DNA from 4 places in the Serratia liquefaciens ATCC 27592 genome. Region 2 is predicted to be linked to each of the others. Evidence: predicted binding sites of a transcription regulator. Region 2 holds the regulator's gene; each other region holds the start of a gene.

Evidence for each region. The regulator Fur, encoded in region 2, represses iron uptake genes when iron is present. The targets are predictions, from matches to a motif close to ATAATAATGAGAACNACTATCAA.
Region 1: a site for Fur is predicted at 1,816-1,838, ahead of M495_RS17285 (isochorismate synthase). Genes of this name have one in related genera too.
Region 3: a site for Fur is predicted at 5,258-5,280, ahead of M495_RS12275 (TonB-dependent siderophore receptor). Genes of this name have one in related genera too.
Region 4: a site for Fur is predicted at 4,974-4,996, ahead of M495_RS15800 (TonB-dependent siderophore receptor). Genes of this name have one in related genera too.

The regions. Positions count from the first base shown of each region.
Region 1 is NC_021741.1:3,674,926-3,682,611, reverse strand. Features, by position in the region: gene entS (enterobactin transporter EntS) at 1-729, shown strand, start outside; gene fepB (Fe2+-enterobactin ABC transporter substrate-binding protein) at 716-1,675, opposite strand; gene M495_RS17285 (isochorismate synthase) at 1,874-3,082, shown strand; gene M495_RS17280 ((2,3-dihydroxybenzoyl)adenylate synthase) at 3,091-4,719, shown strand; gene M495_RS17275 (isochorismatase) at 4,723-5,577, shown strand; gene dhbA (2,3-dihydro-2,3-dihydroxybenzoate dehydrogenase) at 5,577-6,335, shown strand; RNA gene M495_RS25105 (RtT sRNA) at 6,506-6,631, opposite strand; tRNA gene M495_RS17265 (tRNA-Lys) at 6,705-6,780, opposite strand; tRNA gene M495_RS17260 (tRNA-Val) at 6,788-6,863, opposite strand; tRNA gene M495_RS17255 (tRNA-Val) at 6,903-6,978, opposite strand; tRNA gene M495_RS17250 (tRNA-Val) at 7,019-7,094, opposite strand; gene gltX (glutamate--tRNA ligase) at 7,387-7,686, shown strand, end outside.
Region 2 is NC_021741.1:1,188,862-1,196,547, reverse strand. Features, by position in the region: gene pgm (phosphoglucomutase (alpha-D-glucose-1,6-bisphosphate-dependent)) at 1-1,271, opposite strand, end outside; gene seqA (replication initiation negative regulator SeqA) at 1,349-1,888, opposite strand; gene ybfF (esterase) at 2,198-2,971, shown strand; gene ybfE (LexA regulated protein) at 3,263-3,550, shown strand; gene fldA (flavodoxin FldA) at 3,780-4,319, shown strand; gene fur (ferric iron uptake transcriptional regulator) at 4,639-5,085, shown strand; gene M495_RS05495 (beta-N-acetylhexosaminidase) at 5,425-7,686, opposite strand, start outside.
Region 3 is NC_021741.1:2,625,611-2,633,296, reverse strand. Features, by position in the region: gene M495_RS12290 (family 4 glycosyl hydrolase) at 1-151, shown strand, start outside; gene M495_RS12285 (ABC transporter ATP-binding protein) at 216-1,331, shown strand; gene M495_RS12280 (glycoside hydrolase family 13 protein) at 1,352-3,046, shown strand; gene M495_RS12275 (TonB-dependent siderophore receptor) at 3,102-5,138, opposite strand; partial or broken gene M495_RS26155 (sensor domain-containing diguanylate cyclase) at 5,634-7,076, shown strand; gene M495_RS12265 (DUF1428 domain-containing protein) at 7,189-7,542, shown strand; gene M495_RS12260 (VOC family protein) at 7,557-7,686, shown strand, end outside.
Region 4 is NC_021741.1:3,347,214-3,354,899, forward strand. Features, by position in the region: gene M495_RS15770 (DUF1852 domain-containing protein) at 1-540, shown strand, start outside; gene M495_RS15775 (methionine synthase) at 568-1,599, shown strand; gene M495_RS15785 (hypothetical protein) at 2,192-2,791, shown strand; gene M495_RS15790 (LysR family transcriptional regulator) at 2,826-3,758, opposite strand; gene M495_RS15795 (SDR family oxidoreductase) at 3,903-4,790, shown strand; gene M495_RS15800 (TonB-dependent siderophore receptor) at 5,040-7,226, shown strand; gene M495_RS15805 (DMT family transporter) at 7,279-7,686, opposite strand, start outside.

The sequences.
Region 1 (7,686 bases), 2.5 Mb from region 2:
TTGGCGGCCTTCGGCACCTTGCTGACGTTGATCCCTTTATTGCAGCTGCCACAGCTGTTGCCACCCCCTCAGCCGCGTGAGCATCCGCTGCGCGCACTGGCCGGCGGATTTGGCTTCCTGTTTCGTAACCGGGTGATTGGCATGGTGGCGCTGATCGGCGCGTTGCTGACCATGGCCAGCGCGGTGCGAGTGCTGTACCCGGCGATGTCCGGCATGTGGCAGGTCAGTGCGGCGCAGCTGGGCTTTATGTATTCCGCCGTGCCGCTGGGCGCGGCAATTGGCGCCTTTACCAGTGGCCGGGTGGCGCACGTGGCGCGGCCGGGCTGGATGATGCTGATGACGGCGATTGGCGCGTTTGTCGCTATCGGCCTGTTCGGCCTGATGCCCTGGTACGGTCTGGCACTGTTCTTCCTGGTGGTGTTTGGCTACCTGAGCGCATTGAACTCATTACTGCAGTACGGGCTGATTCAGAACCTGACGCCGGATGCTTTCCTGGGGCGCATTAATGGCCTGTGGACGGCGCAAAACGTGGTGGGGGACGCGTTGGGTGCCCTGCTGCTGGGGGCGATGGGGGCGTTTATGTTGCCGGCCATGACTTCAACCAGCTTCGGTTTTGGCGTGGCGGTACTGGGTGTAGTGCTGGCGTTCGCGATGAAAGGTCTGCGTCAGGTGAGCCTTGGCGGGCAGGAAAGCGATCTCCAGCCCGCCGCGGGATCTACTGAGAAATAAACTGTTTTTCCAACAGCGTCAGCAGGTTGCTGGCGCTGTAGTAGTCCAGTCGGAAGGTGTCATTGCCCAGCGCATAAACCCGCTTATGCTGCACCGCCGGCAGGTGAGCGAGGAAAGGATTGGCCATCAGCCGCTGCGCATCGCTTTCGTTGTTGGCAAACAGCATCAGCGTCTGGCCGTTCAGTCCTTCCGCCAGGTTTTCCCCGGCGAGCTGAATGATGTCCTTACGCATACCCATGCTGCGGCTGTTGTTCAGCTTGTCAGACGGAACCGCCAGGGTGAAACCCAGCTGCTTGAGCATTTGCCCCTGGGAAGATTCGGCGGTCCACAGGTTGGCTGACTTGCCGTCGGCGCTGAAGACCAGAGCGGAGGTCGGTTGTTCCGGCAGCGTCATACGTTGTTTGAGCGACTTTTCGCGGCTATCGAAATCATCAACGATTTTTTGCGCCTTGGCTTCGTGCCCGGTGGCCTGGCCCAGCTCTATCGCCAGCGCCTGCCAGCTTTTGTCGTCGTAATTGACCACCAGCACCGGGGCAATGGCGGACAGCTGATCGTACAGGCGTACGGCGGAGTCGGCACCGGTAGCGGAGATGATGATCAGGTCGGGCGCTTCACCGGCAATGGCTTCTGCGTTGGGTTCGCCAATGTACAGGCGCTTTACGCCGCGCTGCGTTGCGATAGCGCTCCATTGGTGGAAGAAACCTTGTGAGTCCGCGAGACGGCTGCCGGGCGTGGTGGCGCCGCTGGCGATCACTGGCGCATCAATCGCCAGCAGGGTGCCGGTGACGGTTACGCTGGTGGAAACGATGCGGGTAGGGGGCTGCTGCAGGGTCACTACGCCGTGTGAAGTTTCGATTTTACGCGGCCAACCGGCCTCTGTGGCATGGGCTGCACCCATGGCTAACATGCCAAACAGTGCGAAGCCGAAGAACAGGTTCTTCTTCATAAAGCATTCCTTAGAATTTAAATAGTAATACTTATCATTTATATAATTAAAACTGCTGGTTTTATAGCACGATAATGAATAGAAGAACTGTTTACATTTATTGACATAGCATATTCACGAGGGTAATTTAACGCGATTCAATACAAATGATAATCATTATTATACAGGTTATTGTTCATGATACGAAAGGGAGAACCGATGAGCGTGACAGTAAAGGGTACCGGGCAGAAGAAGCCGCACAGCAAGGAGAGCGAGTCGTCCGAAGCAGGCGTGTCGCCGACCTCCGGCTTTTTCTTTACCTCTCCTTTCCGTAGCCTGAGCACCCAGGGCTGCTTCGCCAAAATCACGCTGCCGGCCCAGGGCGGGGATCAGCTTAACGGCGAGTTCCAGCAGGCGGTACGGCATGCTTTTGCCGAAGCCAAACTGGCGGGGGTGAAAAACCCGGTCCTGTGCGGCGCGATCCCGTTCGATACTCATCAACCCTCTGCGCTTTTTATTCCCCAGCACACCCAGTGGTTTGAACGCGAAGCCTTTTTGGCTGGCGTAACCTCACCACAGGAAGCCCTGCCGGAAATTATCAGCCAAAATGAAGTGCCGGCACAACAGCCTTTCATGCAGATGGTGGCAGATGCGGTGGAAGCAACCCGTGGTGACCAACTGGATAAAGTGGTGCTGTCACGCCTGCTGGAGATTGAAACACGCGAACCGGTAGACAGTCAGGCATTGATGGCGCGTATCATCGCGCAAAACCCACATGGCTTCCATTTCCATGTGCCGTTGGAACAAGGAGCATTGCTGGGCGCCAGCCCTGAACTGCTGCTGCGTAAATCCGGCGCACAATTTTATTCCAACCCGCTGGCAGGCTCCGCCCGTCGTGACGCCGACCCGCAGCGGGATCGTGAAGTCAGCCAACAGCTGTTGGTTTCCGAGAAAGATCTCTACGAGCACCAGTTTGTTACCGAAGGTATGCGGCAGGTGCTGGCCGATCGCTGCAGTTATTTGAATATCCCCACCTCGCCTGAATTATTGAGCACCACCACGCTGTGGCACTTGTCTACGCCAATCGACGGCGAGGCCGCCAGCCGGGCGGAAAACGCGTTGTCGTTGGCCTGCCTGCTGCATCCGACACCGGCGCTGTGCGGTACGCCAACGGCGCTGGCACATCAGGTGATCAAGCAACTGGAGCCTTTTGATCGCGGCCTGTTTGGCGGCATCGTCGGCTGGTGTGATGCCGAAGGCAACGGGGAGTGGGTAGTGACCATCCGCTGTGGCACGGTGCAGGGCAACCAGGTGCGACTCTTTGCCGGAGCCGGCATTGTGCAAGACTCTTCGCCGGAATCTGAATGGCACGAAACCGGCACCAAACTCAGTACCATTTCGCGGGCGTTTGGCCTGAACCAAGGATAGACATTTCCATGAGCATTGCTTTTACTCCCTGGCCTGAGGCACTAGCCCGTCGCTATCGCGAACGGGGATATTGGACCGACCGGCCATTGACCGACATCATCACCCGCCAGGCTAAAAATGACGCCATCGCGCTGATCGACCCGCAACGCAGCCTGAGCTATCGCCAGCTTAATCAACTCTCCGATCGGCTGGCTGCGGCCTTGCTGCGTCGGGGCATACACAGCGGTGATACCGCGCTGGTGCAGTTGGGTAACGTGGTCGAGTTCTACGTGACTTTCTTTGCGCTGTTGAAAATTGGCGTGGTGCCGGTGAATGCGCTGTTTAGCCACCAACGCAATGAGCTGAACGCCTATGCGGCGCAGATCAAACCGGCGTTGCTGATTGCCGATCGTCAGCATGGCCTGTTCGGTAACGACGAATTCCTGACGACGTTTCGCGCTGAACATCCTTCATTGCGCCTGGTCGCTTTGCGCAGTGAGGAACAGGGCGAGCAGTCGTTGGCGAGTTGGCTGGAAGAGGATTGCGGCGATTTCGTGGCTGCGCCAACCGCGGCCGATCAGGTAGCGTTCTTCCAACTCTCCGGTGGCAGTACCGGCACGCCGAAGCTGATCCCACGTACCCACAACGACTACTACTACAGCATTCGCCGCAGCGTGGAGATTTGTCATTTTGATGACGAAACCCGTTATCTGTGCGCACTGCCGGTAGCACACAACTATCCGATGAGCTCGCCTGGCGTATTGGGCGTGTTTTACGGTGGTGGGCTGGTGGTGTTCGCCAGCGATCCGGATGCCGGGCAATGCTTCGGTTTGATCGACCAGCATCAGATCAACGTGACTGCGCTGGTGCCGCCGGCGGTAACGCTGTGGCTGCAGGCCATTGAGGAATGGGGCGGTTGCCAGCAGTTGGCCAGCCTGAAGCTGCTGCAGGTGGGCGGTGCCAAGCTGGGGGAAACCCTGGCCGCGCGCATTCCGGCCGAAATCGGCTGTCAGCTGCAGCAGGTGTTCGGCATGGCGGAAGGCCTGGTGAACTACACCCGGCTGGATGATGACGAGCAGCATATTTTGACTACTCAGGGCTGCCCGATGTCGCCGGATGATGAACTTTGGGTGGCCGATGACGACGGTACTCCGCTGCCTGTCGGCGAGACCGGGCGTCTGATGACCCGTGGCCCCTACACCTTCCGTGGTTATTACCAAAGCCCGGAACATAATGCCGCCGCCTTCGATAAAGACGGTTTCTACTGCTCCGGCGACTTGATTAGCCTGACTGAAGACGGCTACGTGAAGGTTGAAGGGCGTCAGAAAGACCAAATCAACCGCGGTGGTGAGAAGATTGCCGCCGAGGAGATCGAAAACCTGCTGCTGCGTCACCCGGAAGTGATCAATGCGGCGTTGGTTTCGATGCCGGACGAGTTGATGGGCGAAAAAAGCTGCGCCTACATTATCGCCACCAGCCCATTGAAACCGGTCGTTTTGCGTCGCCATTTACGCGCCGAGGGCGTGGCCGAATTCAAATTACCCGACCGCTTTATACAGGTTGAGACGCTGCCGCTCACCCCGGTTGGCAAAGTGGATAAAAAACTGTTGCGCCAACGCCTGGAGGCGCAACAACTGACTCAGGTCCAGGGAGAATAAGTCATGGCCATTCCAAAACTTAATGATTACGCGTTGCCGACACAGGCTGAACTGCCGACCAACAAAGTGAGCTGGACGGTGGAACCGCAGCGCGCTGCACTGTTGATCCACGATATGCAGCAGTATTTTCTGAATTTCTGGGGTGAAGACAGCCCGTTGATCAAACAGGTAGTGGAGAACATCGCCAACCTGCGCCGCTACTGCAAGTCCCAGGGCATCCCGGTGTTTTACACCGCGCAGCCTAATCAGCAGAGCGATGAAGATCGGGCGTTGCTCAATGATATGTGGGGGCCTGGATTGAACAAGCACCCGGAGCAACAGGCGGTGGTCGCCGCGCTGGCGCCGGAAGAAGACGACACTGTGCTGGTGAAATGGCGTTACAGCGCCTTCCACCGTTCACCGCTGCAGGAAATTCTGCAGGAGTCAGGCCGCGATCAGCTGATCATCTGTGGTGTTTACGCCCATATCGGCTGTATGACCACGGCGATCGATGCCTTTATGCGTAACATTCAGCCGTTTATGGTTGCTGATGGTCTGGCCGACTTCTCCCGCGAAGAGCACCTGATGGCGCTGCGTTACACCGCCGGCCGCTGTGGCCGCGTGGTAACCACCGCCGAACTGCTGCCAGGGATCACCAGCAAAGCGGCGTTGCGTCAGCAAATCATGCCTTTCCTCGACGAAGACAGCGAAGACATGGGTGACGACGAGAACCTGATCGACTACGGTCTGGATTCAGTGCGGATCATGGAGCTGGCGGCACGCTGGCGTAAGATCCGCGGCGATATCGATTTTATCGCCCTGGCCAAGAACCCGACCATTGATGGTTGGTGGGCGCTGTTGTCAGAGGGGAAAGCCTGATGAGTCAACAGGGCGATTTTGCCGGCAAACGGGTCTGGGTTACCGGCGCGGGCGCCGGGATTGGCCTGGAGACCGCATTGGCGTTTGTGCGGGCCGGTGCCGAGGTAATTGGTTTCGATAAGCATTTTGGCGAACCGGAATACGCGTTTCGCACCGAAGTGCTGGATATCGCCGACAGCGATGCGGTAGATGCCCTGTGCGGGCGTTTGCTGGCTGAGCAGGGTGAGTTGGACGTGTTGGTCAACGGCGCCGGTATTCTGCGCATGGGGCTGGCGGACGAAACCAGCACCGCAGACTGGCTGGCCTGCCTGGCGGTTAATGCCGGTGGTGCATTCAATATGTTCCGCCATGCCCTGCCGGTATTCCGTCGCCAGAGACGCGGCGCTATTGTCAGCGTGGCATCCAATGCGGCGCATGTGCCGCGTGTTGGCATGGCGGCCTATTGCGCTTCCAAAGCGGCGTTGCGTAGCCTGTGCCAAACCGTGGGGTTGGAAATGGCGCCTTATGGCGTACGTTGCAACCTGGTTTCGCCCGGCTCGACCAATACCCCGATGCAGCGCGGCATGTGGCAGGACGAAACGGGAGAACAGAACACCATCAACGGTTTCCCGGAACAGTTCAAGCTGGGTATTCCGCTGGGTAAAATTGCCCAGCCGCAGGAAATCGCCGATGCCATTTTGTTCCTGGCTTCCGATCGCGCCAGCCATATCACCATGCAGGATATCGTGATTGACGGCGGGGCGACGCTGGCGGCCTGATAATCCGCTCGACAACGCCAGGATAGCCCAAGGGCGCTGCTTGCAGCGCCTTTTCTATTGGCGGCGCAGGGGCATGATTATTTTCAGGGGCAGGGCGGACGTGGTGAGGCTTATAGAGATTATCAGGGCGCAGATGCGAAAAAAGCGCCAAAAGGCGCTTTTTTCTGTATTGGTGGGTCGTGCAGGATTGACTCGGCCTTGGGCCTCGCCCTGCGGGCAACGCTGTGCGTTGTCGTCTCGCTTCGCTCGGCTCGAACCTGAACGCAGGTTCTCATCCAGCACGATACGGCGGAGTATGTGATCAAGGAGTTTGCGGGAATAAGGTAGCGCAGATGCGAAAAAAGCGCCAAAAGGCGCTTTTTTCTGTATTGGTGGGTCGTGCAGGATTCGAACCTGCGACCAATTGATTAAAAGTCAACTGCTCTACCAACTGAGCTAACGACCCGCAGAAGTGGTGGGTGATGACGGGCTCGAACCGCCGACCCCCTCCGTGTAAAGGAGATGCTCTACCAACTGAGCTAATCACCCACTTCAGGACTTCCAGGTATTGCTAAACAAGAGAATGAGTGGTGGGTGATGACGGGCTCGAACCGCCGACCCCCTCCGTGTAAAGGAGATGCTCTACCAACTGAGCTAATCACCCTCATTCTTCTCATTTCTTACTGCTTTACTGCTCAACAAGATGGTGGGCGATGACGGGCTCGAACCGCCGACCCCCTCCGTGTAAAGGAGATGCTCTACCAACTGAGCTAATCGCCCCGTCTTGTTGGAGTCGCATTATAGGGATAGTTGAAAGTGAGTCAACGGTTTTTAAAATGATTTCAATCGTTCGCCGCAAATTTAAACAGGATGCGATATTTATCGCCAGCAATGCTGATTCTTTGCACATTGTTATGCGAAAAGCGCCGCAGAGATGATGAAAGCTGATGCAGCAATATCGTGTCAGCGTTGAGGAATTAGCGCGTGGTGATACAATGTCGGCCACTTTTTTAAATTCCGAGCAATCGTCGGCAACCGCTGACATGCGTTGCGTAATAAGGCAGTGAACCCAATGAAAATCAAAACCCGTTTTGCACCGAGCCCAACCGGCTATCTTCACGTCGGTGGCGCCCGTACTGCGCTTTACTCCTGGCTATTCACTCGCCATGCGGGCGGTGAGTTCGTTCTGCGTATCGAAGATACCGATTTGGAACGCTCAACCCAGGATGCTATCGACGCAATTATGGATGGCATGAACTGGTTAAACCTGGATTGGGACGAAGGCCCGTATTTCCAGACCAAGCGTTTTGACCGTTATAACGCGGTGATTGACGACATGCTGGTGCAGGGAACTGCTTATAAATGCTATTGC
Region 2 (7,686 bases):
ACTGCGGTGATTTCCGCAGCCAACAGGCACATGATGATACCGTCTTTATCAGTAGACCACGGGGTAGCATTGAAACGCAGGAACGAAGCCCCTGCGCTCTCTTCGCCGCCAAAGCCCAGGCTACCGTCATGCAGGCCATCAACGAACCATTTGAAGCCCACCGGCACTTCCACCAGCTTGCGGCCCAAATCAGCCACCACGCGGTCAATCATCGCGCTGGAAACCAGCGTCTTGCCTACCGCTACGTTAGCACTCCACTGTGGACGATGCTGGAACAGATAGTTGATGGCAACCGCCAGATAATGGTTCGGGTTCATCAGCCCCGCAGGCGTAACTATGCCGTGGCGGTCGTAATCCGGATCGTTGGCAAACGCCAGGTCAAACTTGTCGCGCAATGCCAGCAGGCCACCCATCGCCGGTTCTGAAGAGCAGTCCATACGGATCACACCGTCGTGGTCCAGGTGCATAAAGCGGAAGGTCTGATCGATAGAATCGTTCACCAGCGTCAGATCCAGCTTGTAATGCTCGGCGATACGCTGCCAGTAGGCGATGCCGGAACCGCCGAGCGGATCGACACCCAGCTTCAGGCCGGCACGCTGAATCGCAGGCATATCAACCACGTCCACCAGCCCTTCAACATATGGCTGCACCAGGTCCTGTGCATGCACACGGCCGCTGGCCCAGGCCTTATCCAGCGATTGACGCTGAACGCCTTTCAGCTGCAGAGACAGCAATTCATTGGCGCGCTTTTCAATCACCGAGGTCAGATTGGTGTCCGCCGGGCCGCCGTTGGTCGGGTTATATTTGATGCCGCCATCTTCAGGCGGATTGTGGGACGGGGTGATCACGATGCCGTCGGCCAATGCCCCACCGTTACGGTTGTGGCACAGGATGGCATGGGAGACCGCAGGCGTTGGCGTGAAGCCGTTATTTTCCTGCACGATCACATCAACGCCGTTGGCGCTCAACACTTCCAGCACTGAAATGAAGGCAGGCTCCGACAGCGCATGGGTGTCTTTACCCACGTAGCATGGACCGGTCACACCCTGTTGATGACGCACCTCGGCAATCGCCTGCGCGATCGCGAGAATGTGGGCTTCGTTAAAACTGTGGCGCAGCGCACTGCCGCGATGGCCTGAAGTCCCGAACTTGACCGCGTGTGCGGCGTTGCCCGCTTCCGGTTGCAGTACATAGTACTGCGACGTCAGCTGGGCTACGTTGATCAAATCGCTTTGCTGAGCCGGCTGCCCGGCACGTGGGTTATTCGCCATCGACATATCTCCCTAATCCCTGTCCTGCGGCCTGGCAATATGTCGCTCACGGCCACCATGACGGGCTGTTCGCTAAATTAGATAGTGCCGCAAACTTTTTCAGTCAGTTCCGTCGGGAACTGCATAGCCTGCATGATGTGTTCAACCATGCTGCGTTTGCGACCGGTATTGGTATTGGTGATCACCCAGTAAGGCGTGCCCGGAACGTGCTTTGGCTTGGTGTGCGTTCCGTTCGCCAACAGGGTTTGCTGATCGCCGGCAAAATAGGTACGGGTACGGCCATGCAACGCATCGGTGGCGCTGGCAAAGCCGGCCGCATCGAGGGTATACAGGGTGGAAAGTACCAGCATAAAACGGTTCACCGCTTTGCTCTGCTCGGCATACTCATCCGACAACAACAGCTCACGCACGGCACGCACGCGATCGCGCGGGCGCGACACGGCGACGATCTTATCCTGTTCGGCGCTCTGAGCGCTGGCGGCCGGCGCTGCACGTAACGGCTGGCCTGCGGTAAATTTCAACATACGGCGCAAAATATCGGACGCGCTCTCACCAATATGTTGCGTGTGGCTGGCAATATAGCGGTAGAGCTCTTCGTCGACTTCAATAGTTTTCATCTTTATCCAGTACTGTTTTTTTCTACTTAGAACCTGAAGCCAGATCCGGCATTCAAGCCATGGGATTATAAGGTTAAAAGCGCAGAGGCGAACATAACAATGTGCCCCAATGCGGCAAAAGCAGACTATTACCTATAGCCCACCGGACACCGGCGCTGCCAAACCTGCACCTTATCATGAAAAATCCACGTTTTATCCTATGGATTTTAAGTTGCAGCAAGTACCGCGAACAACGCTGCCGCTTGAAAGGCGACGGGTTTATTCATCGAGTGTTTTAATCATGATAACCTAATCTGAATCTCTCTCAGTATGAACTTCGCCATGAAATTACATTATCAACTGCTGGCCACCGAGTCCGATGCACTGCCGGTGATCCTGATCCACGGGCTGTTTGGCAATTTGGACAACCTGGGCGTGCTGGCGCGCGACCTGAACCAGCAGCACAGCGTAGTTAAAGTCGATCTGCGCAACCACGGCCTGTCACCGCGTTCTGAGGTCATGACCTACCCGGAGATGGCGCAGGATCTGCTGACGTTGCTGGACGATTTGCAGTTGGAGAAGGTCATTGTCATTGGCCACTCGATGGGCGGCAAAGCGGCCATGGCGCTGACGGCAATCGCCCCGCAGCGCGTGGAGAAGCTGATCATCATTGACGTTGCGCCGGTGGACTATCAAACGCGCCGCCACGACGAAATTTTTGTCGCGTTGCAGGCGGTGAGCGCCGCCGGCATTACCCAACGCCAGCAGGCGGCGGAATTGATGCGTGGCTACCTGAAAGAGGAAGGCGTGATCCAGTTCCTGCTGAAATCCTTCCATCAAGGCGAATGGCGTTTCAATCTGCCGGTGCTGATCGAAGAGTACGAGAACATCACCGGCTGGCAGGAAGTGCCGGCCTGGCCTCACCCGACGCTGTTTATCCGCGGCGGCCTGTCGCCTTACGTGCAGGACAGCTATCGCGAAGATATTGCCCGTCAATTCCCGCAGGCTCGCGCTCACGTCGTTGCCGGTACCGGACACTGGGTTCATGCGGAAAAACCGGAGGCGGTGTTGCGCGCCATTCACCGCTTTCTCGGCGAAGCCTGAGTCGCGCCAGGCCCGACAAATGGGCCGTTTCTCTCCCAAAGTCACCATCTGATGAAAAAACGCGCTAAAGATAACGGCTTAGCGCGTTTTCGGCTCAGTTAAGCATTGTCGTCGCTCTACCTGCTGGGGTAATATGGCGCGCTATAATTTTGCCGCCGTGCCGAGCGTGTTCGCTAACGTCAGGCTGGGGTGAATTTGGGTTAGGGTTTATTGGCCCGAAGTGTGTTAACCGAACCGTCCGGAAGCGTGTAAGCGCTTTTTGATGCAAACTCCCTTGCAGTACCGCTACCTATGGCAAAAGAACAAACGGATCGCACGACGCTGGATCTGTTCGCAGATGAACGCCGTCCGGGGCGCCCGAAAACCAACCCGCTATCCCGAGATGAACAGCTTAGAATCAATAAGCGTAATCAGCTTCGACGCGATAAAGTCCGTGGCTTACGGCGTGTGGAACTGAAGATCAATGCGGATGCGGTGGACGCCCTGAACAAACTGGCGGAACAGCGTAATATCAGCCGCAGCGAGCTTATTGAGCAAATGCTGCTGGCACAACTGGCGGACGAGCAGCCAGAACATTGATCATTGCAGCCGCACATGCGGCGCGGCGTTAAGGATGACGCCCGATCAACACCGCTTTATTCCACCCGGCATCGCATTAAAGTGATAAATACCCGGGGTAAATTTCTGGCATGATACGCACTTACCGGTAAGAGATAACCTCTTGCCATGGCATCATTTTAATCGGTGTTATCGTAGTCAACGCTAACATCGTGAATGCAATTTATTGAATTTAAAGGTTATACGCGATATGGCTAATGTAGGCATTTTCTTTGGCAGCGACACTGGCAATACCGAAAACATTGCCAAGATGATCCAGAAAATTCTTCAGCAGCAGTTTGGTAAAGATGTGGCTGAAATTCATGACATCGCCAAAAGCAGCAAAGAAGATCTGGAAGCTTTCGATATCCTGCTGCTCGGTATCCCAACCTGGTACTACGGCGAAGCGCAGTGCGACTGGGACGATTTCTTCCCAACGCTGGAAGAAATTGACTTCAACGGCAAGCTGGTTGCGCTGTTCGGCTGTGGCGATCAGGAAGACTACGCAGAGTATTTCTGTGATGCGATGGGTACCATTCGCGACATCATTGAACCGCGTGGCGCCGCGATCGTAGGCCACTGGCCAACCAAGGGTTACCACTTTGAAGCCTCCAAAGGCTTGGTTAACGACAGCCATTTCATCGGCCTGGCCATTGACGAAGATCGCCAACCTGAGCTGACCAACGAACGTGTCGAAGGCTGGGTAAAACAAATCGTCGAAGAGCTGAGCCTGGCCGAAATCGTCGGGTAACGCCAAAGGTTGAACAAAAGCCCTGCAAAGTGCATAGTGTGCCGGCAGGGCCATCATTGGCAGTACAAATTACTGCAATAGAAGCTACAGATTTGTAACTTCCCACACCATCAAGGTAGACTGAGTTTTCGGTTTATCCCATTCATCAAGACGTTGCATGTATAACATGCAATTGTGCAATTATAGCTTTGTTAACAACCGGCGGTTTCCATTTAGAGCAACCGGTTCTATAATGAGACGCAATTAACTCTTTGTGCCGACCGATGCCAAAGGCGAGAACGCCTCAACTTGATTAGCATAGTAACAGGACTGAATCCGCATGACTGACAACAACACCGCATTGAAGAAGGCCGGCTTAAAAGTCACGCTTCCGCGACTCAAAATCCTGGAAGTACTGCAAAATCCGGAATGCCATCACGTCAGTGCGGAAGATCTGTACAAAAAACTGATAGATATGGGCGAAGAAATTGGCCTGGCTACGGTTTACCGCGTACTGAACCAATTTGATGATGCCGGCATTGTGACCCGTCACAACTTCGAAGGCGGCAAGTCCGTGTTCGAATTGACCCAGCAACATCACCACGATCACCTGATTTGCCTGGATTGCGGCAAAGTGATCGAATTCAGCGATGAGTCTATCGAAGTGCGTCAGCGTGATATCGCCAAACAACACGGCATCAAGCTCACCAACCACAGCCTGTACCTGTACGGCCACTGTGAAACAGGTGACTGCCGCGAAGACGACACCCTGCACGACAAAAAATAATGTCCTAACCGGCATTGAGAACCGCCTTAACGGCGGTTTTTTTGTGCCTGCGATAATAGGATAAAAAATCCCCGGACAGGCCGGGGAAAGTTCACAGCGTTAAATACAACAATTGCAGCGGCACTTCTCTACAGCACTTCTCTCGCTTCCCACTTACACTCTCAGCACTACCCCACCCGCCGACACGCGGATGAGCAACAGAGCTTGGTTCGGTATTAACAGGTACCGGCAATCCCGGAAAAAACGCAACCGATAGTCAAATTCATGTCCGATTACGCCGGACGCTGCCCTGGTCGAGTAACAACGGCCCGCCTGCGAACAGGGGGCCGAGTTTCAGGTTTACACTTTCTCAGCGCGACTGTAACGCTTGCCGTCCGGGCTCACCGCGCGGATCAGTACCTCACCGCTAACCCCAGGCTTGGCCTTGGCATCGTAACGTTGCCATTGTTTGCCACCGTCGGTGGAATATTCAATGCCCAGACCCGGCAGCGAAATATTGGCTTCCAGCTTGCCCCCCACCACTCGGGCGCCTGGCACCGGCAACCGGTAGTTCACGCCACCTTTGTCCAGTTTTGCCAGCTCACGCTGACCGAGCAGGTTGGAAAAGCGCAGCCAATCGCGGTCCAGCTTCTTGGTATCGATGAAGTGGGTTTCGCCGCCTTTATACTCCCGGCCCGCCCGGTAATCCTGCTCCCACTCTGCCCGGTGCCATGCGCGCTCGGCCACCGACAGCGAACGAGGGAAGATCATGTACTCCATTTGCTCGTCGGTACGCTGGGTTTCGCTCCACATCTGCGCGGAAATACCGTAAGCCCCCGGCCAGGGCTTGTCGCTCTTGGCGGTAAAGTGATTACCATCGCGATCAACCGAGGTTTCGGCGTTTTGCGGCAGGTTGTTTGGCGCAAAGCTGAACATTTTCTGTTCATCGCTGAAACGCGTTCCCCAGTAGTAACCACGCTCGTCCGGGTTCACCTCATACGGGAAGTCCATGTAGACATAATCCGGGTTTGAAAGGATCAGTTCGTAGCCCTTGTTCGCCCAGTCGTTGGCACTGTCGAACCCGCCCCAATACAGCGTATCCCAGAAGTTAACCCCGACACGCTGGGTAGCAAAGGCCTTGGCGTTTTTGGCATCTTTCAGGCCATCCTGCCAGGCTTGCATTCTGTCGATCCCATGCGCTTTCACCAATTGGCTGACTTCTACTCCGAAGTAGCTTGGCAGGTGCTCCATATCGGCGACCTTGCCATCTTTGATCATCGCCTGGCAGACCTGAGATTTTGCCCATGGCTTGTCTTCTTTGCTCTGATCGATGATGCCTTTGCCGGCTTCCGGCTTGTTCACATCGGTATAACCAGCACCTAACCGGATGTTTTTCGCCTCGTCACCGCCAAAGTGCCAGGTACTCAGCGGCTGCCCGGCCTCTTTATGCATCTGGGCAATCTCGCCGATCACCTTGTCAACAAAACGTTTGGATGAATCCAGGCAAGGGTTGAGATAGCTTTGGCGGTTGAAGTACTGCACCGAGGTGGTGTTAGAGGTATCGGTTGGATCCACTAAACGGAACTCGTTGGCCTCTTGTTCTTTACCGGCGGCATGCAGTTTCTTATAGCGCGCTTCCATTGAGACCACCGCCGCACGGGCATGCGCCGGCATATCGATTTCCGGGATCACTTCAATCTGGCGCGCCTTGGCGTACTTGATAATGTCGATGTAATCCTGGCGAGAGAAGAAGCCGCCATAAGCCTCCGGACCCTGTCCATACTGCGGCAACAGGCAGGTGGTTTCGCTCAAGTCGTGGCAACGCTGCCCACCGACTTCGGTCAGTTCCGGCAAGCCCGGAATGGCGATGCGCCAACCTTCGTCATCACTCAGATGGAAGTGGAATTTATTGAGCTTGTACGCCGCCATTTGGTCCAGCAAGCGCAACACCGCATCCTTCTGGTGGAAGTTACGTGCGACATCCAGGAAGATGCCACGATACTGGAAGCGCGGCGCATCTTTGGCCTCCAGCGTAGCGATTTTGGCGCTACCTTCGGTAGGCACTAATGACAAGATGGACTGCAGGCCATAGAACACCCCGGTCTGATCGAAACCAATGACTCGCGCTTCCTGCTTGCCGATGATCAATTCATAAGCGCCTGGTACCGCCAACTCGCCTTTGAATTTTCCCGGTTGAATATCGGTCTTGATCGGATAACCGGCTGCGTTACTGGTTATTCCCAACAGCGCGAAACGCTGGGCTACGGCGTCCGCCGCCGGTTTGGACAATGCGCTCAGCTCCAATGCAACGCCTTTGCTCAGATCAACATCCTGCGCATGCACTTTAACCTGCAACGGCGTTGGCACTATCTGACCGCGTAACGACGCGGTGGGTAAGGTTTTTAGCTCGGCGTTTTTCGTAAAGCGCGAGGCCGGCGTCATCAGGATGTTATTGTCGTCTTTGGTACGCTTCCACTGGTCGCCGGTAAAGGGCGCAACGAACTGGTTCAGATCTTCGGTATCGGTATTGACCAGAATTTTAGGCTTTGCATCGCCCGAGGTGGCGTACCAGCGTGGCACGAAGTCGGTTTTAAACAGTTGCCAATATTCAGTGATAATCGG
Region 3 (7,686 bases), 1.4 Mb from region 2:
TTTAACCGCCGATGCGGTGATTGAAGGCTCGCGCGATCTGGTGATCCAGGCGCTGCTGGTGGATTCGGTCAACGACAAATGCCGTGCGATCCCTGAGCTGGTCGACGTGATGATCTCACGCCAGAGTCCGTGGCTTGATTATCTGAAATAAGCCGGATAGCGGGGCGCACATTGGCGCCCCGCAGACTGCCAACTGGGGTGAGAACGGGGGGAATATGGCGCAACTTACGCTTGAAAAACTGCAAAAACGCTATGGCGCTAACGCAGAGGTGATTAAATCGCTGGATCTGCACATCAACAGTGGGGAATTTGTGGTGATCGTCGGACCTTCCGGCTGCGGTAAATCAACCCTGTTGCGGATGATCGCCGGGCTGGAGGAGATCAGCAGCGGCGGCATGTATATCGATGGCAACTACGTTAACGACGATACCCCGGCTGAACGCGGTATTGGCATGGTGTTCCAGTCCTACGCGCTCTATCCGCATATGAGCGTCTATAAAAACATGGCGTTTGCGCTGGAGCTGGCGGGCCATTCCGCGGCTGAAATCGACAGCCGGGTGCGCGAGAGCGCACGCATTTTGCAGCTCGAGCCGCTATTGGAACGCCGCCCGAAGGATCTTTCGGGCGGGCAGCGGCAACGGGTGGCGATTGGTCGGGCCATCGTGCGCGAGCCTAAGCTGTTTTTATTCGACGAACCACTGTCCAACCTCGATGCGTCACTGCGGGTGCAAATGCGTATGGAAGTGGCGTCGCTGCATAAGCGGCTGGGGTCGACCATCATTTATGTTACCCACGATCAGGTTGAAGCCATGACCTTGGCGGATCGTATCGTGGTGCTGAACCAAGGTCATGTCGAGCAGGTCGGCACACCACTGGAACTCTATGACCAACCGGCCAATGAGTTTGTCGCGCAGTTTATCGGTTCACCGAAGATGAACCTGATCCCGGCGATACTACGGCGTGCCGGTGAGCAGCAAAGCGTGGTCGAGCTGGACAACGGCAAGGCGCTGATACTGCCGATCGCCACGCCTCCCGAGGCGGAAGGCCAGAGCGTCAATGTCGGTATTCGCCCGGAGCATATTCGGGGGGGCGAACGCGCGGAGTGCGAGTTTCAGGGCGAGGTGATGTTTGTCGAACACATGGGGAATGAGACCTACCTTTATCTGGACAACGGCAACGCCGGTGAACCCTGGGTGCTGCGCAATCCTGAGCGCTCCAGCATCCAGGCCGGCGATACCGTCGGCGTGCGGCTGCCGGTAGAGTGTTGTTATCTGTTTGACCGTCAAGGTCGGGCGTTTCAGCGCATTTTGTCCTCGGCGCAGGCGCATTAATTTATTAAGGAAGCACAGCCATGAGCGGTGGGCAGACAGTACAGTGGTGGAAGCAGGCGGTGGTGTATCAAATCTACCCGCGCAGCTTTATGGACTCCAACGGTGACGGTATAGGTGACCTGAATGGCATTACGGCCAAATTGGATTACTTGCAGTGGCTGGGTATCGACGTGATTTGGATCTGTCCGATGTACCGCTCGCCGAATGACGACAATGGCTACGATATCAGTGATTATCAGGCCATAATGACTGAATTTGGCACCATGGACGACTTTGACTGCCTGCTGGCCGAAGTACACGCCCGGGGAATGCGGCTGATACTCGATCTGGTGGTTAACCACACGTCTGACGAACATCCGTGGTTTATTGAGTCCCGATCATCTCAAGCCAGCGCCAAACGCGATTGGTATATCTGGCGTGACGGTAAAAATGGCGCGGAACCCAACAACTGGGAGAGTATTTTCAACGGCTCGGCCTGGAAATATGACCCCGGCAGCGAGCAATACTTCCTTCATCTGTTCTCGGAGCGTCAACCGGATCTGAACTGGGAAAACCCGCAGGTACGTGCGGCGCTGTACGACATGATGCGCTGGTGGCTGGATAAGGGCATTGACGGTTTCCGCATCGACGCCATCTGCCATATGAAAAAGCAGCCGGGGCTGACCGACATGCCCAATCCGCTTGGGCTGCGTTACGTGCCGTCTTTCGAGCGGCATCTGAACTATGAGGGCCTGCTGGAGTATGTCGATGACCTGTGCGAACAGGTGTTTAATCGCTATGACATCATGACGGTGGGCGAAATGAACGGGGCTTCGGCGGAGCAGGGTGAAGACTGGGTGGGCGAGCAGCACGGCCGCTTGAACATGATCTTCCAGTTCGAGCACGTCAAGCTGTGGGAAAACAACCACCAGCATTCGCCGCATGCCGGAGCAGACGTGCTGGGCCTGAAAGACATCTTTACCCGCTGGCAGACGCTGCTGGAGGGCAAGGGGTGGAATGCTCTGTATGTTGAAAACCACGATATTCCGCGCGTGGTGTCGAAATGGGGCGACGATAAGCAGTATTGGCGCGAAAGCGCCACTGCCATCGCCGCGATGTATTTCCTGATGCAGGGAACACCGTTTATCTATCAGGGGCAGGAGTTGGGGATGACCAATACCCGCTTCGATAGCCTGGCCGATTTTAACGATATTGCCGCCAGAAACCGTTTTGCCAAGCTGCGCGAGCAGGGCATGGACGAGGCGCAGATCCTGGCGTTTCTGGGCCGCAGCGGACGCGATAACTCGCGCACGCCAATGCAGTGGGACGACAGCGCCAACGCCGGTTTCAGCTCAGCCGCGCCCTGGTTTGCGGTCAATGCCAACTATCCGCAGATCAACGTGGCGTGTCAGCGCGAAGAAGCCGATTCGGTACTGAATTTCTATCGGGCGCTAATCCGTCTGCGCAAGCAGGATCCAGTGTGGATCGAAGGTCGCTATCAGTTACAACTGGCGGAACATCCACATATTTACGCTTATGGCCGCACCCTGGGTACACAACAGAGGTTGGTGCTTTGTAATTTGAGCAACGAGGCGCAACGGATAAATTCACAGGTATTAGCGCTGGGTGAATGGCAGCTGGCATTAGGGAATTATCAGGACAGCGGTGAGCTGCAAAGGCTGCGCCCATATGAAACTCGAGTCTATCAGCGGCAAGAAAATCTCAGCTGTATTTAATCCCGGCCGTGTTCGCTCTCCTCGGATGCAGCTGGCTGCATCCGAGGAGACAGGATCAGAAATCTACCGTAGCCTGCAAACTCAGGCTACGGGGTTCGCCCTCGATCACACGCAGGTTCCCTGCACTGGACTCATAATATTCACGGTTGAACAGGTTTTTGACGTTCAGCTTAATCTGGGTGTGTTTACCCACCAGTTTGCTGTCCCAGGCAATAAACGCATCCGCCACGGTATATGCTGGCATGGTAAAACTGTTTTCCGGATCGCCGGCGCGGCGTCCGACATAGCGTCCGCCGCCACCAAGGCGCACATCACCAGGCACTAACGGCACAGTGATGCGATGGCTGAGGTACAGGCTACCCATATTGGTTGGGGCGTTGACCAACCGGTTACCGACGTTATCCGGATTGAGGTTGTCTTCGACAATCTGGGTTTTGTCGTAACTGTAATTGGCCGTAAGATCCCAATCGTGGGCCACTTCACCGTTGAGTTCCAGCTCAATGCCGGTGGAGCGAGCCTTAGGAATGCTGCGGGTCACGCCGTTGATGAAGATCGACATGTTTTCTTCATCTATACGGTACAGCGCCAGCGTGGCATCCACCGCCGGAGTGATTTGCCATTTGCCGCCCATTTCATAGGTCGTGCCGGTTTCAGGCGTCGCGACGTTACCGTTGTCATCCACCGCCGTCGAGGGGGTAAAGGACTGACTGTAGTTGGCGTACAGAGAAACGCCCGGCGTCAACTTATATACCACGCCAGCCTGCGGCAGGAATTTGTTGCCTTTGTCATTCAGTGTGTTTTGCGGGTTTTGGAATCCGTTGCTGTTGTTCTGGTAGTACGACTGGTAGCGTGCGCCCAGGACGGCAATCCACTGGTCAGTTAAATGAATGCTGTCTTTGGCGTAGACCGAGCGGCTATATAAGCGGCTGCGCAGATTACTTAACGCATCATTGTAAGTGCTGCTGTTGGTTATCGGCGTTTCTCCGTAGACCGGATCGTGCATATTAAAGGTATTCGACACCTTGCCGCGGTAAGAGTAGGCCTTGTACGTTTCATTTTTTTCATAGTCAACGCCAACCAGCAGGTCATGCTGCATGCTCAATACCACCGGCGACCCGTTTACGTCCCAGGAATAGTAAGAGGTTTGATGGTTGAAGCCGCGGTTGGCATCCGCCCGGCGTGAAACCACACCGGTTGTAGTGTTGATGGCGGTGGCGCGCACTTCGTTGCTGTCATAGCGTCGCTGCATCCAGGCATAGTTAAAACGGGTGGTCCAGGTACTGTCCAGCGCGTACTCATAATGAGTATTGAGGCGTTTGTTTTTGCCCCAGGCGTGGTTGGCATAGTCGTCCAGCCTGCGGTTATAGGGGACATCGACCGGCGTGCCATTGATAAAGGCAGTGCCGCGATCGTAAGGAATATCGTACTTATACTCACTGTAGGCTATGTTGAAGGTCGCTTTATCACCATACCAACTGAGTGAGGGGGCTAACAGCGTATGTTCATTGGTGCCAAAATTGCGCCAGTAATCCTGATGCTGACGCTCGGCGATAAAACGGAAAGCAAAACCGTTTCCTAAAGGGCCGGTGACGTCGAGGGTACCACTGCCGCCACCAAAGCTGCTGGTGGCACCGCTGATGCGGGTATTCCAGTCGTATTGCGGTTTTTTGCTGATTAGATTAATGATGCCGCCGGGATTGAGAATTCCGTACAGCAAAGAGGCAGAGCCTTTCAACACCTCAACGCGATCGGTGGTGGCATCCATGCTCAACCCCTGATTGCTGCGAACACCGTCGACAAATACCGAGCCGTCAGAGTTGACGCCAAAGCCGCGTTTGACAAAGCCGTCCTCTGTGCCGCCCAGGGTATTACCTTGAGTCACGCCGCTGACGAATTTCATCGCATCATTGACGCTTTTAACCTGAAAGTCGTTAATGATCTCAGGCGTGACGACGCTGACGGACTGCGGCACGTCACTGAGCGGAGTGGCTGTTTTACTCCCCGTTGAGGCCGTGTCGGCATTGTAACCCTCAGTGGGAAGTGAGCGCGTGGTCACGGTAAGCGTGTCATCTTCGGCCCAGACGGTGGTCATGGCCAGCCCCGGTAAAACGGTGACGAGGAGGGGAAGTGTACGAAGCGCCGGATGCTTTTTTGTTTTAGTCGGACGTGGGTTTTCTACCTGATGCATACCATTCCATATCAAATTAATAAATAAAAACGATTATCATTATTATTATAATTTGCATGTGTAGGATTTGTGTAGTGAATGTTTATCAAGCGGGCACTGGTGGGGGAATTTGGCCACATTGTTCCGTGTTGGATTCGGTCGGCGGTGTTTTTATCTGAAGATTAATCGCCAAGATAGCGATATCCGCTCCCTTGCTCTTCAGGCTGCCGCAGAGGTGACAGCTTGAAACATAATAATATTTTTAAATTTTCAATTAGCTGATGCCAGTCCGGTGAAAACTGGCAATAATATCTGTCTGACAGCACATTTTGCGTGCGACGTCAGGCATGCCGGCCAGCGGGTTGGACGCCGTCATGCAGACAGGATTTTTCGTATTTTTTGCAAGCTTCTGGAAGCAAGATGCACACCACTGAGTTACCTGGTGCCACAAAATTACAGCACGCATTAATCGTATTCCTGCTGGTGTTCGGCCTGTGCCTGTTTGGCATTGTGAGCCGGCCCACCGGGCTGCTGTCCTCGTTTTGGCCGGCCAATGCGGTGCTGCTGGCGCTGCTGGTGCGTTATCCGGCGCTGGCCAGCCCCTGGGGTTGGCTGATGGCGATTCTGGGGTATATGGCGGCGGATCTGTTCACCGGCAGCACGGTCGTGAAAGCCGCATTGCTCAATGGCGCCAACATTACCGGTGTCGCGGTCGGGTTTTTCCTGTTTATGCGTTTGTCGCCGCAGGTCAGAACGCTGGAACGCACCTCGTCCAGCATTTTTCTGTTCGCCATCTGCCTGACGAGCGCGACCGCCACGGGGTTAGTCGGTGCCGGGGCTTCGGTGCTGCTTTTCGACCGCCAATTCCTGCCCGCCATGGCGCTGTGGCTATCTTCGGAGTTTACCCATTACATTACCCTGATGCCGTTTATCCTGACTTTCCCCACCGACTGGAAAGGCTACCTGCATAGCCTTAACCAGGCGGTGTTCCGCCGTAGCCAGTGGTACAGCATCTGTAGAAAAATGGGGGTGTTAATCCTGCTGCTGGTGGCGTGCATTTGCAGCGTCCTGATCGGCGGCCCCGGTGCGGTGATTTTCCCGATGCCGATCCTGTTGTGGCTGGCAATGACCTTTTCCTTGTTCAGCACCATGATCGCGGTGCTGGCCTATGTATTGTAGTGCCATTTCGCCATCGACATGGGGCTGATTGCGACCAATCTCGACATGAAGCTGTTGCAGAATACGGTGTCGATGCGGCTTGGCGTGGCTTTGTTGGCGTTGGGCCCGATCGCCGTTGCCAGCATGAACTATGCCCGCAATGCATTGTTGCGCAGGCTGGAACATGTGGCGAATCACGATGCATTGACCCACGTATTAACCCGCAGCGCGTTTATGCAGCGCGGTACCAAGCTGGTCAGCCAGAAAGGGGAACACGTCTGCATCATGATGCTGGATATCGACTATTTTAAGTCGATCAACGATCGTTTTGGCCACGCCGGCGGTGACGCGGCGCTGCTGTCCTTCACGCGGGCCATTACCGCTGATCTACGCGATCAGGATCTGTTTGGTCGCATGGGTGGGGAAGAGTTTGCCATTGTTGCGCCGATAGCCCAGCAGCAGGACGCACTGTCACTGGCCGAGCGGCTGCGCCGTCGTGTGGAAATCGAATCCATCACCATGCCCGCCGGAACCTCGTTGCAAATTACCGTCAGTATCGGCATGGTCACCTGCATTGGTGGGTCAGGCCAAAACCTGGACAACCTGCTGAAAATCGCCGATCTGGCAGTCTACAAAGCTAAAAACAGCGGCCGCAATCGGGTCGCCACGCCAGAATTACTCTCCCGCGCTTATACCGACCTCTGAAGCCACCAGCAGCCTGAATGGTTGACCCCACTAATGGGGTCTAAAATGGTAGAGGGCGCCGGCAACTCCGCCGGCGCCACCCCGACTGTCGAATCGACAAGAGGAATCTTCTATGAAATATGTTGATGGCTTTGTAGTGGCGGTGCCGGCCGCCAATAAGGAGGCGTATCTAAAACTGGCTGCTGCGGCAGCTCCTCTGTTTAAGGAATTCGGTGCCACACGCGTTGTTGAGTGTTGGGGCAATGATGTCCCCGACGGCAAACTTACCGATTTTCGTGGTGCGGTGAAGGCCGAAGCCGATGAAGTGGTGGTGTTCAGCTGGATTGAGTACCCCTCCAAGGCGGTGCGTGACGATGCCAACCAGAAGATGATGGCCGATCCGCGCATGAAAGCCTTGGGTGACCAAATACCCTTTGACGGCAAACGCATGATTTTCGGCGGTTTCGAACCGATCCTGGATCAGTAGCGAAGGGGGATATCGTGAAAATCACCCAACACTTATGGTTTGAAAAAGATATGGATGCGGCGCTGCGGTGCTACATAGATTTGATCCCCGGCTCCTCCCTGACCTGGCATTCTACCTTGCCCGCCGATACCCCCAGCGGCCCGG
Region 4 (7,686 bases), 2.2 Mb from region 2:
CTGCACGGCAACATATTTAAGTATTTCGTCAACTCAACGGAGTACAAACAGAATTTTAAAAAGTCACCGGTAATCTGCTTAAGCGTCTCAAGTAAAGACACTTATCAGCGGACGGGTAACCAGCATCCTGTATTGGGCATAGAATATCAGCAAAACGACTCCTCTTTGACTGAGAAGTATTTCGAAAAAATGGGATTACAGGTTCGCTACTTTATGCCGAAAAATAGCGTTGCGCCTTTGGCCTTTTATTTCTCCGGTGATTTGCTGAGTGATTACACTGATATTGAGCTTATCAGTACCATCAGCACGATGGAGACTTTCCAAAAAATTTATCGGCCTGAAATTTACAATGCGAACTCTGCCGCAGGGCAATATTATCAGCCAAGCCTGAATCAACAGGATCATTCATTGACGAAAATTGTTTATGACCGAGAAGAACGCAGCCAGTTGGCTATTGAGCAGGGGAAATTTACTGAAGAGCATTTCATCAAACCCTACAAGAATATTCTTGAGCAATGGTCTGCTCACTACGCTCTTTGATTAATCGAAAATAAAAGGTCATTTATTATGAAAATTTTGCTCCCAACTTCTACTGCCGGCAGTTTGCCGAAACCTTCCTGGCTTGCACAACCTGAGACACTTTGGTCACCGTGGAAACTGCAAAATGAGGAATTAATTGAGGGAAAACAAGATGCCCTACGCTTGTCCCTGGAAGATCAACTGCGTGCAGGCATTGATATTGTCAGCGATGGCGAGCAAACGCGCCAACACTTTGTCACTACGTTTATCGAACACCTGAGCGGCGTTGATTTCGAGAAGCGTGAGGTGGTTAAAATCCGTAATCGCTACGATGCGAGCGTACCGACCGTGGTTGGCGCTGTGGCGCGTCAAAAACCCGTTTTTGTGGAAGATGCCAAGTTTTTACGTCAGCTGACCAAGCAACCTATCAAATGGGCCCTGCCAGGCCCGATGACCATGATCGATACGCTCTATGATAACCACTATAAGAGCCGCGAAAAACTGGCCTGGGAATTTGCCAAGATCCTCAATCAGGAAGCCAAAGAATTAGAAGCTGCGGGCGTCGATATTATCCAGTTTGATGAACCCGCCTTTAACGTTTTTTTTGATGAGGTGAACGATTGGGGGATCGCCGCCCTGGAAAGAGCCATTGAAGGGCTTAAATGTGAAACGGCGGTACATATCTGCTACGGCTATGGCATCAAGGCCAATACGGATTGGAAGAAGACGCTGGGGTCAGAGTGGAGACAATACGAAGAAGCGTTCCCCAAACTGCAAACGTCGAATATCGATATCATCTCGCTGGAATGTCATAACTCGCATGTTCCTATGGATCTGCTTGAACTGATCCGCGGTAAAAAAGTGATGGTCGGGGCCATTGACGTGGCGACCAACAGCATAGAAACCCCGGAGGAAGTGGCCAATACATTGCGGAAAGCCCTTCAGTTTGTCGATGCCGACAAACTCTACCCTTCGACCAACTGCGGCATGGCGCCTTTATCTCGTCGGGTAGCCACAGGCAAACTCAATGCCTTAAGCGCAGGTGCAGAGATCATCCGCAGAGAGCTCTCAGCAAAGTAACTTCGCCCAATATCCTGCTTTCGGCGGATAAATGTGCGAAGTGATAAACCCTATTTGAGCCCGCTCAGGGAAACTTGAGCGGGCTTCTCGCATTTTATCCGCCAACGTTGCTACGCGTTGCATCAGTTTGCGCAGTGCTGCGCCTTTTAGTCTTTTCTCCACGCGACACACATTCATCACTTAACTTCACCCTCACTATCGCCAGTAGAGTAAGTGCTATGAAATTTTTCAGACACCTTGTGCGTACGCCAAATTTCGTACAATATACGGAGATAAGATGGGGTTCAGGGACGTAAAAAAGCTCGCTATACGCTGTCTTCAACAAGGCGCGTATGACCATGAGGTACGTGGCAACATCGATGTCAAGAATCTGTTCGCCACTGGTCAGGTTGATAAAAACGAGGTAATCGAACTTATCAGGAAAACTTCCGGAGACGCATATCAGTGCCGTCCACATCATCAGGATGCAGATACTGACGTTCACATTCTTCAACCCTGGAAGTCCGGTTGCTGCTGGTACGTAAAATTTTATTTTATGGAACCCGACGTCATCTTTATCAGCGTGCACCAACAAATCGACAAGGAGTTCAAAGTGAAAATTGTTAAAGAAGGCGATACGCGTGCCGTTCTGTGTCACCACTGCGGGAAATCTATCGCGACTTATCGTTTACGCGATGTGGACTTCAGCGATCGGCGTGGCACGGTGAAGAATATTCTGGCCGCGGTCTGTCACCAGTGCGACGCCGTGGTCAGTGTCCCTGCTCAATCCACACCGCAAATTAAAAGCGAGTTTGAGCAAAGCAAGTCGGCGCTGGAAGTCCGGGTTCCGGCGCACTATCTCGATATTCTTAACGTCGCCACGCAGAAAATAGATGCTTCACTGGGCGAAGATTTTCATAAGACGCTGATCCTGTATTACCTTCATGCGCTGACCACCGGCTACTATCATCAGGAAGGACTGAAAGCGCTGTTAGGCAGCGAGCTGGCAAATGCCAAGGCATCCAAACGGCTGTCAATGAAAGTCACTAAAAAACAGCTGGCTGAAGTCAATAGCCTAATGGAACAACAGAACCTGATGCGAAGCTCCGACGTAGTCAAAGCGGTGATCCTGAAAGTTTGTCAGGATATCGTGCAGGAGAAAAATCTGGGCGTGTTGCCGGAATTGCGCAACCTCGCCGCCGCCATTTCCTGAGACTTTTTTCTGTCGCTGAAGTGCCTAACGAACCTCAGGTGCGCTCTGTCATGCTGCCATCGGGCCCCAGATTGTCAGTCAGGATCTTCAATAACGCGCGAACTTTCGGCAGCGCCTGCCGGCTCTTGAGCCAGGCCAGATTAATCGGTAATCCATCGGTTGCCAGATGAGGCAATACCTCCACCAGCGAACCCTCTGCAAGTTGCCGTTTCACCAACCAGGTAGGCAACTGCGCTATGCCGTGCCCGGCCAAAACCGCGGTAAGCTGCCCTTCTGCATCGCCGATAGCCACCCGCGCCGGTAACACCCTTTTCTCGCTGTTATTCGCCTGCACGCCGGCAAAATGCCAGGGGGTGAGCATACCGTTGCCTTCGCCGTAAACCACGCAGCTGTGATTGTCCAAATCCTGTTCGTTGTTCGGCACGCCGCGCTTTTTCACATAGGCCGGTGAAGCGCAAAAAATGTGCCGCTGCGCCCCCAGATAACAGTGCCCTAAAGTATTCGGCCAAATATCCGCGCCGCCGATACGCACAATAATATCGATCCCCTCTATCACAGGATCGACAAAGCGGTCGGAAAACGAAATATGCGGCATTAACAGCGGATGATGCTCAATTAGCTTGAGGATCACCGGTAAAGCATGCAGACGACCGTAGGCGGCAGGAAGATCGATACGCACCCTTCCCCGTGGCTCGGCATTTTCGGCCTGCATGGCAAGCTCCGCCTCTTCCAGCTCGCCCAATACGCTGGTGCAGGTGCGGTAAAAGGTTTCCCCCGCGTCGGTCAGTGAGAGACGCCGCGTGGTCCGGTTAAACAAGCGAACCTGCAGCCGGCTTTCAAGACGGGCAATGCCTTTGCTGATGGCGGAACCGGTCAAATTCAGGCGTTCTGCGGCGGCCGTAAAGCTGCCCAGATCGGCTACGCAGACAAACAGATCGATACCTTTGAGTCGTTCGGAAGAAAACATAGTCCGTCACCATTAATGAATTTAATTCCATAAACTCGGTAATTTATAGCCTAAATAGGAAATTTATTCCCCGTAAACTCGATCTGGTAATACATCCTCAGGGCCAGGCCCGATTCAACCACAGACCATGACAAGAGTTTATTGATGAGCATAAACAAACCAAGGGTGCTGATTACCGGCGCCACCGGCCAGATAGGCGGCGATACTTTGCGTAACCTGCAGGCAGACACCAACATTGCCCTGGTGGCGGCGGTACGCTCCCCGAAAAAAGCCGAGCCTTTTATCGCTCAGGGCATCAGCACCGTCATTATGGATTTTGATCAAGAAGAAACGCTGGCGCCGGCGCTGCAGGGTATTGACCGCGCCTTTCTGGCGACCGGCTATACCGTCGACATGCTGCGCCAGAGCAAGGTGTTTCTCGATAAGGCGAAACAGGCCGGGGTACAGCATATTGTGCACCTCGGTGCTTGTGGCCGCGACGACACCACCATTGCTCACTGGGCCTGGCATCAATTGATCGAACGTTATATTGAGGCATCAGGTTTCAGCTTTACGCATTTGCGGCCGGAGTGCTTTATGCAAAATCTGATCGGCTACGGTGGCATTCCCGCGGTGGTCAACGGCGTCATTCAGCAATACACCGGTGATGCTCCCTTCAGTTGGGTTGACGGCGAAGACGTCGCGCTGGCGGCAGCCTGTTCACTGCTGCACCCTGAACAGCATGCGGGCAAAACCTATCGACTGGGTTATGACGCAAAATCCTATGGCGAGATTGCGGCCATGTTGACGGAAATACTGGGCCAGCCATTTCGCTATGAAGCGCTCGATTACCGGATTTTCCTGGAGAACATGCGGCAATCTGGCGCCGAAATGGCTTATATGAACTGCGTTGGCGACAACCTACGCCGCATTGCCGAACGCGATATTCCCGGCGTTGAAGAAACCTTTGACAACTTCCCGACAATTGCCGGCAAAGAGCCGGTTCGTTGGCCAGAGTTTATCCGCAAACACCGGGCCGCTTTCGCCTATTAATTCCTTTTTTATCTGGCCCGTTTGGGGAAAACCAGGCGGGCTTTAGCTTTACATCTGCCCTGCGCCACTTAGGCTCATCATCAAAAAAATTTTTTAAATATAAATTTATCAATCAGATAAAAACACACTCCGCCCGAAACGACATTGTGGAGATATTGTGAATTTGCACTTTCCTTACAATAAATGAGAATAGTTATCGTTATCATAATTATTCAATAATATTTGCACATACTTTCAGGGATAAGATGCATGATTTACACACACTCTTTCAAATTGAAACCAGGCGCGATTTTGCTGGCGGGATTAATTAGCGGGAGCGGCTATGCTGCCGATGATTTGGCAGCGGAAAGTGAGGAAATGGTAGTTTTGGCGCCGGCGGAAGAACAATTAAAACAGCAGCCTGGCGTTTCCATTATTACCGCCGAGGACATCGCCAAGGATCCGCCGGTCAACGATTTATCCGACATCATCCGCAAAATGCCCGGCGTGAACCTGACCGGCAACAGCGCCAGCGGCAGCCGTGGCAATAACCGCCAGATCGATATACGCGGCATGGGGCCGGAAAATACGCTGATTTTAATCGACGGCGTCCCCACCACGTCGCGCAATTCGGTTCGCTACAGCTGGCGCGGCGAAAGGGACACCCGCGGCGATACCAACTGGGTGCCGGCGGAAATGGTTGAGCGCATCGAAGTGCTGCGTGGGCCTGCGGCGGCGCGTTACGGTTCCGGTGCCGCCGGCGGCGTGATTAATATCATCACCAAACGCCCCACCAATGACTGGCATGGCAGCCTGTCGCTGTTTACCAATCAGCCTGAAAACGACAAGGAAGGCGCAACGAAACGCACCAACTTTAGCCTCAGCGGCCCGTTGGCCGGCGACGCGCTCACCATGCGCCTGTACGGCAACTTTAACAAGACCGACGCCGATGCGGCGGATATCAACACCGCGCAAAACGGGTCCTATGCTGCCGGTAGCGAAGGCGTACGCAACAAAGACGTCAACGCCCTGTTCTCGTGGAAAATGACCCCGACGCAGATCCTCGATTTTGAGCTGGGCTACAGCCGCCAGGGCAATATCTACGCCGGCGATACCCAGTACAGCAACGGTAATCTCAGCCCGAACGATCTGGTTTCGTCGCTGTACGGACAAGAAACCAACCGCCTGTATCGCCAGACTTACGGCATCACCCATAACGGCATCTGGGATTGGGGCCAGTCACGCGTCGGCGTTTACTACGAAAAAACCAACAATACCCGTCTTCAGGAAGGCTCTACCGGGCGTGTCGAAGGGATGATCAACAGCGACCAATTCAACACCAGTCGGCTGAAAAATGTCAGAACCACCGGTGAAGTGACGCTGCCGCTCAACCTGTGGTTCGAACAAACCATGACCCTGGGGGCCGAGTGGAACCGTGAGCAGCTCGACGATCCGGCCTCTATGCAGGTCACCGATGCCAGCGGCGTCACCATCGGCGATATCTCCGGCGATCCTTCCGGACGCAGCGCCAAAAACAGCGCAGAACTCAGCGCCCTGTACTTCGAAGATAATATCGAAGTCTTGCCCGGCACCCTGCTGATCCCCGGCATGCGTTTTGATTATCACAGCAAATTCGGCAGCAACTGGAGCCCAAGCCTGAATGCCTCGCAGGAACTTGGCGACCATTTCAAACTGAAAGCCGGGATCGCCCGCGTCTTTAAAGCCCCAAATCTGTATCAGTCCAGCGAAGGCTACCTGCTGGCCACCCGCGGCAACGGCTGCCCGGACAACATTGCGACGGGGAGCTGCTACCTGATGGGCAATGCCGACTTGGATCCGGAAGTCAGCATCAACAAAGAGGTCGGCCTGGAGTTCACCTATGAAGGGTTCAACGCCGGTATTACCTATTTCCGCAACGATTATAAAAACAAAATCGTTTCCGGGACCGATCTGGTGGGCTACGCCTCTAACGGCTACAACATTCTGCGTTGGGAAAACGGCGGCAAGGCGGTGGTGGAAGGGCTAGAAGGCAACCTGGTGATCCCGGTAGTGAAAGATCGGCTGAATTGGCGTACCAACGCCACCTATATGATCACATCGGAAAACAAGGATACCGGGAACCCGCTTTCCGTGATCCCGAAATACACCGTTAACACCATGCTGGATTATCAGGTAACCGACAAACTCTCGACCAACCTCACCTGGACATTCTATGGCCGTCAGAAACCCCGCGAATATGCCGAGATCCGTAATGAAGTCGGTTCGCTGGCGACCAATGAAGTGGGAGCTTACACCGTGGCCGCGGTTGGCGTGAATTACGATCTGACCAAGGATCTGCGCCTGAATGCCGGTATCAGTAACCTGTTCGATAAACAGCTGTACCGCGAGAACCAAGGGGCATCAACTTACAACGAACCTGGGCGCGCGTATTACGCCGGTATGACCCTGTCATTCTGATCGAATAAATAAGCAGGCCCGTTCGGGGAAAACCGGGCGGGCTCTTTAGGCTTTAAAAACTTCTTCTGGCCACCAGAAAAGCACCAACCACCAGCAACACGGCCCCCAGCAGCGCGGGCAAATTTTCACGCATTGCCGCCGGCCCGGCCTTATAAATATCGGCCATCAATCCCGCCACCAACTGGCTGGCAACCAGTACGGCAATGGTGGTTGCCGCCCCCAGCTTCTGGTAACCCAAAATGCCAGAAAACACAAAAAACGATCCCAACAAGCCAGGCAACAACATCCACAACCGTAGGGAACCCGTGACTTCGGCCAGAGCCGTGACACCGTTTTTGGCAAACAGCAGGCCCATCAACAACACCAGGCCAACACTGGAGTTGATCACCAGCGTAATCAGCACCGTCGACACGCTCTCTGTAATGCGCACCATCAACAGGTTCTGAATGACCAGGCTGAC